2 regions of the Streptomyces araujoniae genome follow, and region 2 is predicted to be linked to the other one. Evidence: predicted binding sites of a transcription regulator. Region 2 holds the regulator's gene; the other holds the start of a gene.
What was found. The regulator HspR, encoded in region 2, represses chaperone genes until heat shock. The targets are predictions, from matches to a motif close to TTGAGNNNNNNNNNCTCAA.

Region 1 (4,412 bases), 1.8 Mb from region 2:
TCCTTCATGACGTCCCCGAGCTGACCGGTCAGGGTCAGTCCGGAGGCCCCGGTCTCCGGGTCGGCGAGGGAGGCCTCGACGAAGAGGACGTCACCGCCCGCCCCGGTCACCGCGAGCCCGGTGGCCACGCCCGGCACGGCGGTGCGGCGCTCGGCCGGGTCCTGGGCGGACTCGGGCACGTGGTGCGGGCGCCCGATCAGACCGCGCAGATCCGCGTCGGTCACCGTGAACGGCAGCTCGCGGTCGCCCAGTTCGTGCTGGGCCGCGACTTTGCGCAGCAGCCGGGCCACAGCCCGCTCCAGGTTCCGTACGCCCGCCTCGCGGGTGTACTCCCCGGCCAGCTTGCGCAGCGCGGACTCCTCCAGGGTGACCTCGTCCTTCGCCAGGCCGGACCGCTCCAGCTGGCGCGGGAGGAGGTGGTCCCGGGCGATGACGACCTTCTCGTCCTCGGTGTAGCCGTCGAGGCGGACCAGTTCCATGCGGTCGAGCAGGGCCTCGGGGATGGCTTCGAGGACGTTGGCGGTGGCCAGGAAGACGACGTCGCTGAGGTCGAGTTCGACCTCCAGGTAGTGGTCGCGGAAGGTGTGGTTCTGGGCCGGGTCGAGGACTTCCAGGAGGGCGGCGGCGGGGTCGCCCCGGAAGTCGGAGCCGACCTTGTCGATCTCGTCGAGCAGGACGACCGGGTTCATCGAACCGGCCTCCTTGATCGCCCGCACGATCCGGCCGGGGAGCGCGCCCACGTACGTACGGCGGTGGCCGCGGATCTCCGCCTCGTCCCGGACACCGCCGAGCGCGACGCGGACGAACTTGCGGCCCATGGCGTGCGCGACGGACTCGCCGAGCGAGGTCTTGCCGACGCCGGGCGGCCCGACGAGGGCGAGCACGGCACCGCCGCGGCGGCCGCCGACGACGCCCAGCCCCCGGTCGGCGCGCCGCTTGCGCACCGCGAGGTACTCGGTGATGCGTTCCTTCACGTCAGCCAGGCCGGCGTGCTCGGCGTCCAGGATCTCCTGGGCGCCGCGGATGTCGTAGGCGTCCTCGGTCCGCTCGGTCCAGGGCAGTTCGAGGACGGTGTCCAGCCAGGTGCGGATCCAGGACCCTTCGGGCGACTGGTCGCTGGACCGCTCCAGCTTGTCGACCTCCTTGAGCGCGGCCGTGCGGACGTGCTCGGGCAGGTCGGCGGCCTCGACGCGGGCCCGGTAGTCGTCGGACTCGTCCTCCGGGTCGCCGTTGAGTTCGGAGAGCTCCTTGCGTACGGCGTCGAGCTGGCGGCGGAGCAGGAATTCACGCTGCTGCTTGTCGACGCCCTCCTGGACGTCCTTGGCGATGGACTCGGCCACATCCTGCTCGGCGAGGTGCTCGCCCAGCCACTGGATGGCGAGCTTCAGCCGCGCGACCGGGTCCACGGTCTCCAGGAGCTGGACCTTCTGCGCGGTGGAGAGGAACGGGGAGTATCCGGAGTTGTCGGCGAGGGCGGAGATGCCGTCGATCTGCTGGACCCGGTCCACGACCTGCCAGGCACCGCGCTTCTTCAGCCAGCTGGTGGCGAGCGCCTTGTACTCCTTGGCCAGCTCGGCGACGGATCCGGGCAGCGGATCGGGCACGACGACGTCGATCACGGTCCCCTCGACCCAGAGCGCCCGCCCCGGACCGCTGGTCCCGGCCCCGATCCGGACCCGGTCACGAGCCCTGATGAGCGCGCCGGGGTCCCCGTCGCTCAGGCGTCCGACCTGCTCGACGGTGCCGAGGACACCGGTCCCCGTGTACGTCCCGTCGATCCGCGGGACGAGCAGCACCTCGGGCTTGCCGCCACCGGGACGGGCGGCGGCCTGCGCGGCCTCGACGGCGGCGCGCACCTCGGCGTCGGACAGGTCCAGCGGCACCACCATGCCGGGCAGGACGACCTCGTCGTCGAGCGGCAGCACGGGCAGGTCGATCGGTGTGAACGCCTTGGACTCGTTAGTCATGATCTCCCCTTCGGCAGGCAAGTTGAGCTATGTGGACTCAATGCTTGTGAGCCGCCGAATGTTCCCCTCGCGGTGTTCGCTGTCAGCGATCAGTGGATCGCGCCGTCGCCAGGGGCCTCTGTCCTCGGGAGCGCGTACCGGGGAACGGCTATTCCCCCGGGCCCCGAAGGCGCCGGGTCCTCCCGAAGACCCGACCCCTCCCGAACGCGGCCGGGCCCCCTGCAGGCTCCGGCCCCTCTCTTCGGGCAACAGCCCCGCGGCCCCGGCTGTCCCGCTCCTAAGATCGGCCCCATGGAGCCGCGTACCGACACCACCGACACCTTCGTCTGCGCCATGATTCCGCCCGCCCACGTCACCCTGGACCGCCGCGAAGGGCCCTTCGGCGAGGTGGTCCTGCGGGAGCGCGGGGAGCACTTCGAGATCATCGCCAACGGCTGCTTCCTGATGGACACCTCCGACGGGCGCTCCGAGCGGCTGCTGATCGACGCCGCCCTGGGCGCCCTGCCCGCCGGGCGGACCGGCCCCTCCGTACTGATCGGCGGGCTCGGGGTGGGCTTCTCGCTGGTGCGGGCGGCCGAGGAGGAGCGGTGGGGGCGGATCGCGGTCGTGGAGCGGGAGCGGGCGATCGTGGACTGGCACCGGCGGGGGCCGCTGGACCGGATCTCGGGGGCGGCGCTGGCCGACCCCCGGACCGAGGTGCTGCACACGGATCTGCTCGACCACCTCCGTACCACCACGGAGCGTTACGACGCGCTCTGCCTGGACATCGACAACGGGCCGGACTGGACCGTCACGGAGGACAACGGGAGCCTCTACTCCCCGACCGGGCTGGCCCGCTGTCTCGACCGGCTGACCTCGGGCGGAGTGCTCGCGGTCTGGTCCGCGCAACCGTCGGCGGAGTTCGAACAGGCGTTGCGGAATGCCGGGTTCACCAGGGTTAGGACCGAAGAAGTGGCGGTTGCCCGAGGTGTTCCGGACGTGGTCCATCTCGCATCGAAGGGTTCCTGAAGAGGCTGCGGAACCCCCTGGCGGTATGCGTGGTCCGGCGGTGAGGCGGGCATCGCACCACAAGGCCGACGATCCGCCGCCCCGCCGGGGCCGAACACATGCCCTCGGGACAACACCCTGCGTAGCCGGAAGCCCTCCGCTGCCTTTACGCTGCTGACCGGCACACAGGGATCACCCACGAAATCCACGAGCGAAGACCGTGCCTCGCGGGGGTTCGCCCCCACGAGAACGGGCAGGGGCGGGGCGATGGAACAGACACACACCACCCACAACGGCGTCGCGGCCACCCCGGGGGCCCAGCGCCGGGTGCTGGTGGTCGAGGACGACGCCACGATCGTCGACGCCATTGCCGCCCGGCTGCGGGCGGAGGGCTTTCTGGTGCAGACCGCACTGGACGGGCCCGCGGCCGTGGACGCCGCCGAGGCCTGGCAGCCCGATCTGATGGTGCTCGACATCATGCTCCCGGGCTTCGACGGCCTGGAGGTCTGCCGCCGGGTCCAGGCGCAGCGCCCGGTGCCGGTGCTGATGCTGACCGCGCGCGACGACGAGACCGACATGCTGGTCGGGCTCGGGGTCGGCGCCGACGACTACATGACCAAGCCGTTCTCCATGCGGGAGCTGGCCGCCCGGGTGCACGTCCTGCTCCGCCGGGTCGAGCGCGCCGCGCTGGCCGCCGTGACCCCGAGGAGCGGGATACTGCGCCTCGGCGAGCTGGAGATCGACCACGCGCAGCGCCGGGTCCGGGTGCGGGCCGAGGACGTCCACCTCACTCCGACCGAGTTCGACCTGCTGGTCTGCCTGGCCAACACCCCGCGCGCGGTGCTCTCCCGCGAGCAGCTGCTGGCCGAGGTCTGGGACTGGGCGGACGCCTCCGGGACCCGTACGGTCGACAGCCACATCAAGGCGCTGCGCCGGAAGATCGGCGCCGAGCGGATCCGTACGGTGCACGGCGTGGGGTACGCCCTGGAGACCCCGGCTCCATGACCCGGCCAGGGTCGGGGATGCGGCCCTTCTCCATCAAGGCCAAGCTGGGCACGCTCGTCGTGGTCTCGGTGTTCATCACGACGGGGCTGCTGATCGTGGCCCTGCGGACCCGGACCGAGTTCCAGTTCATCACCGTCTTCTCGGTGATCGCGACGCTGCTGATCACCCAGTTCGTGGCGCACGGGCTGACCGCGCCGCTGGACGAGATGCGGGCGGTGGCCCGGTCCATCTCGCACGGCGACTACACGCGCCGGGTGAGCGGGGCAGGGCGGCGGGACGAGCTGGGCGACCTGGCCCAGACGATCAACCGCATGGCGGACGACCTGGAGGCGGAGGACCGGCACCGGAAGGAGCTGGTCGCCAATGTCAGCCACGAGCTGCGCACGCCCATCGCCGCCCTGCGGGCCGTGCTGGAGAACGTGGTGGACGGGGTGTCCGCCGCCGATCCGGAGA
Region 2 (4,412 bases):
TACCGCCGCCGGGTCGAGCGGGACCGGGTCACGGTCAAGGAGATCGCCGTCGCGAACCTCCTGTCCGAGCTGCTGCCCGTGCTCGACGACGTCGGCCGCGCCAGGGAGCACGGCGAACTGCTGGGCGGCTTCAAGTCGGTCGCCGAGTCGCTGGAGACCGTCGTCGCGAAGCTGGGCCTCCAGCAGTTCGGCAAGGAGGGCGAGCCCTTCGACCCGACGATCCACGAGGCCCTGATGCACAGCTACGCGCCGGATGTCACCGAGACGACCTGCGTGGCGATCCTCCAGCCGGGGTATCGCATCGGCGAGCGCACGATCCGCCCCGCGCGGGTGGCCGTCGCCGAGCCGCAGCCGGGCGCCACGCCCGCAGCGGCCAAGGAAGAGAAGACAGACGACGAGGAGAGCGGTGGCACCGAGGAGGCCTGACGGAAACCCGTCCGGCCACCAGGGTGCACACCGACCGGTCAGGCGGCCGGCCCACGGGCCGGCCGCTCGGCCGATCGTCCGGAAGGAGGGACGTCGATGAGCACGAAGGACTTCGTCGAGAAGGACTACTACAAGGTCCTCGGCGTTCCCAAGGACGCCACCGACGCCGAGATCAAGAAGGCGTACCGCAAGCTCGCCCGCGAGTTCCACCCCGACGCCAACAAGGGTGACGCCAAGGCGGAGGAGCGGTTCAAGGAGATCTCCGAGGCGAACGACGTCCTCGGCGACTCCAAGCGGCGCAAGGAGTACGACGAGGCGCGCGCCCTCTTCGGCAACGGTGGCTTCCGCGCCGGACCCGGCGGCGCGGGCGGCAACTTCAACTTCGACCTGGGCGACCTCTTCGGCGGTGGCGGCCCGGGCGGACAGGGCGGTGCCGGCGGCGGGTTCGGCGGTGGCGGGGGCGGTCTCGGCGACGTCTTCGGCGGGCTGTTCAACCGGGGCGGCGCGGGCACCCGCGTCCAGCCGCGGCGCGGCCAGGACATCGAGTCCGAGGTGACGCTCAGCTTCAGCGAGGCGGTCGACGGGGCCACGGTCCCGCTGCGGATGTCCAGCCAGGCGCCCTGCAAGGCGTGTTCCGGCACCGGCGACAAGAACGGCACCCCCCGGGTCTGCCCGACCTGCGTCGGCACCGGCCAGGTCTCGCGCGGCAGCGGCGGCGGCTTCTCGCTCACCGACCCGTGCGTGGACTGCAAGGGCCGGGGCCTGATCGCCCAGGACCCGTGCGACGTCTGCCACGGCAGCGGCCGGGCCAAGTCGGCCCGCACCATGCAGGTCAGGATCCCGGCGGGCGTCTCCGACGGCCAGCGGATCCGGCTGCGCGGCAAGGGCGGACCGGGCGAGCGCGGCGGACCGGCCGGCGATCTGTACGTGGTCGTCCACGTCGGGGCCCACCCCGTCTTCGGCCGCAAGGGCGACAACCTCACGGTCACCGTGCCCGTCACCTATCCCGAGGCGACGCTCGGCGGCGAGGTGAAGGTCCCCACCCTCGGCGGCCCCCCGGTCACCCTGAAGCTGCCCGCCGGCACCCCGAACGGGCGTACGATGCGCGCCCGGGGCAAGGGCGCGGTCCGCAAGGACGGCACCCGCGGGGACCTGCTGGTCACCGTGGAGGTGGCGGTCCCCACGGACCTCGGCCCGGAGGCCCGGGACGCACTGGAGGCCTACCGCAAGGCGACCGCGGACGAGGACCCGCGGGCGGAACTGTTCCAGGCCGCGAAGGGAGCTTGAGATGGACGGCCGTCGACGCAATCCGTACCAGCTGACCGATGAATCGCCGGTGTACGTGATCTCGGTCGCGGCCCAGCTCTCGGGTCTGCACCCGCAGACGCTGCGCCAGTACGACCGTCTCGGCCTGGTCTCCCCGGACCGTACGGCCGGCCGCGGCCGGCGCTACTCGGCCCGCGACATCGAGCTGCTGCGCACCGTGCAGCAGCTGTCGCAGGACGAGGGCATCAACCTGGCGGGCATCAAGCGCATCATCGAGCTGGAGAACCAGGTCGCCGCGCTCCAGCAGCGCGTCGCCGAGCTCTCGGCGGCGGTGGACGGCGCGGCGGTCGCCATGCAGCAGCGCGAGGCCCAGGTGCACGCCTCGTACCGCCGCGACCTCGTGCCGTACCAGGACGTGCAGCAGACGGGCGCGCTGGTGGTGTGGCGGCCGAAGCCGAAGCGGCCCGCGGGGGAGTAGTCGCCCCTGCCGTACGGCAGGGGCCGGCCCCTGCGGCAACGGCACCACGGAGACGGCCGCAGCCGCGTCTGCTTCTGCGAACAGCGGGGCCGGGAGAGCGTTTTCATCCGCTCTCCCGGCCCCGCTGCCGTACGCGCTTCCCGAGCCCTCACACGCGGCCGTGACCGGCCTCGGCGATGCCGGAGTGGACGAGCAGGGCGCCCAGATGGGTGCGGCTGGTGGCGCCGAGGGTCTGCATGAGCTTGGCGATGTGGGAGCGGCAGGTGCGGACGCTGATGCCCATCTTGCGGGCCACCACGTCGTCGACGTGGCCCTCGGCGAGCAGGCGGGCGATGGTGCCCTGGACGGCGGTGACCCGGGCGTCGGGCGGGGCCGCCTGGTGGTTCTCGGCCAGCGGCACGGCCTGGGCCCAGAGGACCTCGTACACCTGGACCAGATACGCCACGAGGGCGGGGTGGCCGATCCGGAGGGCGGTGCTGCGGTCGGCGCTGCCGGGGATGTAGGCGACCGACCGGTCGACGATGATCAGCCGCTCGACGGTCAGTTCGGTCGTACGCACCTGGAGGTGCTGGGCCGGGACCTGGGCCAGGTAGTCCCTGATGGAGCCGCTGTACCGGGCCGGGTGCTGGTAGATGTGGCGCATCCGGGCCCCGCGGCGGATGGCGGCGCGGGCGTTGGCCAGGCCCGCCCGGAGGCTGCCGGCCGGGCGGCCGCTGCCCGGCTGGGCCGTCAGGATCTCGTCCGTGGCGGTGGCGGTCGCCTCGTCGAGGGAGGCCTGGATGGCCGGGCCCCCCTCCAGCACGGTGATGGCGAGGTTGGGGTCGTCGTGGGCCACGGCGGTCAGGGGGAACAGGGACCGGCTCAGGGCGGTCGCGAGGCGCAGGCGTTCGTCGATCTCCCGGGAGACCGGCTGGAGGATGTGGGCCAGAGCGGCCGAGGGAGGCACGGGCCGCATCCACGCGTCGTCCCACGGGTCGGGGTGGAGCAGGGGCAGTTCGGTGAGGCAGGGAGCGTCGGTGAGTTCGGCGCGCGCTATCCGTCCGGTGCGCAGGGACCGCTCGTAGAGGCGGAGCGCCGCATCGCACAGTACGTCGTTCCGGTGCGGGCTATGTCCTAATCTGCCTTCACTGCTGCCCATTTGGGATCCCCCTGCTTTGTGCAGTGCAACAAGATGACGGTAGTGCCAGCGTAGTTGTGAGGGGAGTGTGGGGGTGTCGAGGAAGCCGGGAACTCCCTCGGCAGGGCCCGGGCGTCGGCTGCCTTCTCCCCCGTTGTGCGGTCGCGCCCGGGTTCGCACACGGGGGGCGCTGTCAGGAGTCCGAATCCAGGATTCCTGACAGCGCGATCAGATAGCCGAGCTGTGCCCGGCTGTTGCTGCCCAGGGTCGCGTTGAGCTTGGCGATGTGCGCCCGGCAGGTCCGTACGTTCATGCCCAGCCGGCGCGCTATGGAGTCGTCCACGTGCCCCTCCACCAGGAGTTGCGCGATGGACCTCTGCACGCCGCTGATGCCCGCGGGCGTGGGGTCGTACCGGATCTCCTCCAGGAGGGGCGTGGCGCGCTGCCAGAGCTGCTCGAAGACTCTGGTGAGGTAGGAGATGAGCCCCGGGTGGCGCAGTTCCAGAGCCGCGGTCCGGTCGTCCTTCGCGGGGATGAAGGCGACGGTCTGGTCGAAGATGAGCATGCGCTCGACCAGTTCCTCGAGCGTGCGGATCTCGACGCCGCTGGCCAGGCGCTCGGCGTAGGCGAACGTTCCCTGGTGGTGGCGGACGGTGTGCTGGTAGAGGGTGCGGATGCTGACGCCGCGGTCCACCACGGCCTTGCCCCGTTCGAGGCCTTTGCTGAGGATGTCCTCGCTCCGGCCGCCGCCGGGCTGCACGGTCAGGACTTCGGTGCGGCACTCCGCGGTGGCCACGTCGATGGCCGCGTTGATGCGGGTGCTGCCCTCCAGCACGGTGATGGCGTGCGTCGTCGGCGGGTCCTGGGCGCTGATGTCCATGAAGGGCTCGAAGGAGTCGACGAGCTCCACGGAATGTCGCCTTCGCTCCTGTATCTCCCGCTCGATGGGGTGGAGCCGCTGGGCGAGTGCGGCGGAAGGCGAAACCGGGCGCAGCCAGCCGGCGTCGTCGGGGTCGGGGTGGAGCAGGGCGAAGTCCATCAGGCAAGGGGCCGGGTCGGCATCCGCGCGGGGGATCCGTCCGGATCGCAACGCGTTGGCGTAGACGCGCTGTCCCGCATCGCATA

Region 1: a site for HspR is predicted at 1,990-2,008, ahead of lon (endopeptidase La). Genes of this name have one in related genera too.

Annotation. Positions count from the first base shown of each region.
Region 1 covers NZ_CP194070.1:5,455,917-5,460,328, reverse strand. Annotated here, with positions in the region: gene lon (endopeptidase La) at 1-1,967, opposite strand, end outside; gene ACQ9ZG_RS23675 (spermidine synthase family protein) at 2,259-2,975, shown strand; gene ACQ9ZG_RS23670 (response regulator transcription factor) at 3,222-3,959, shown strand; gene ACQ9ZG_RS23665 (HAMP domain-containing sensor histidine kinase) at 3,956-4,412, shown strand, end outside.
Region 2 covers NZ_CP194070.1:3,623,829-3,628,240, reverse strand. Annotated here, with positions in the region: gene grpE (nucleotide exchange factor GrpE) at 1-426, shown strand, start outside; gene dnaJ (molecular chaperone DnaJ) at 523-1,713, shown strand; gene ACQ9ZG_RS15375 (heat shock protein transcriptional repressor HspR) at 1,715-2,170, shown strand; gene ACQ9ZG_RS15370 (helix-turn-helix transcriptional regulator) at 2,319-3,308, opposite strand; gene ACQ9ZG_RS15365 (hypothetical protein) at 3,481-4,326, opposite strand.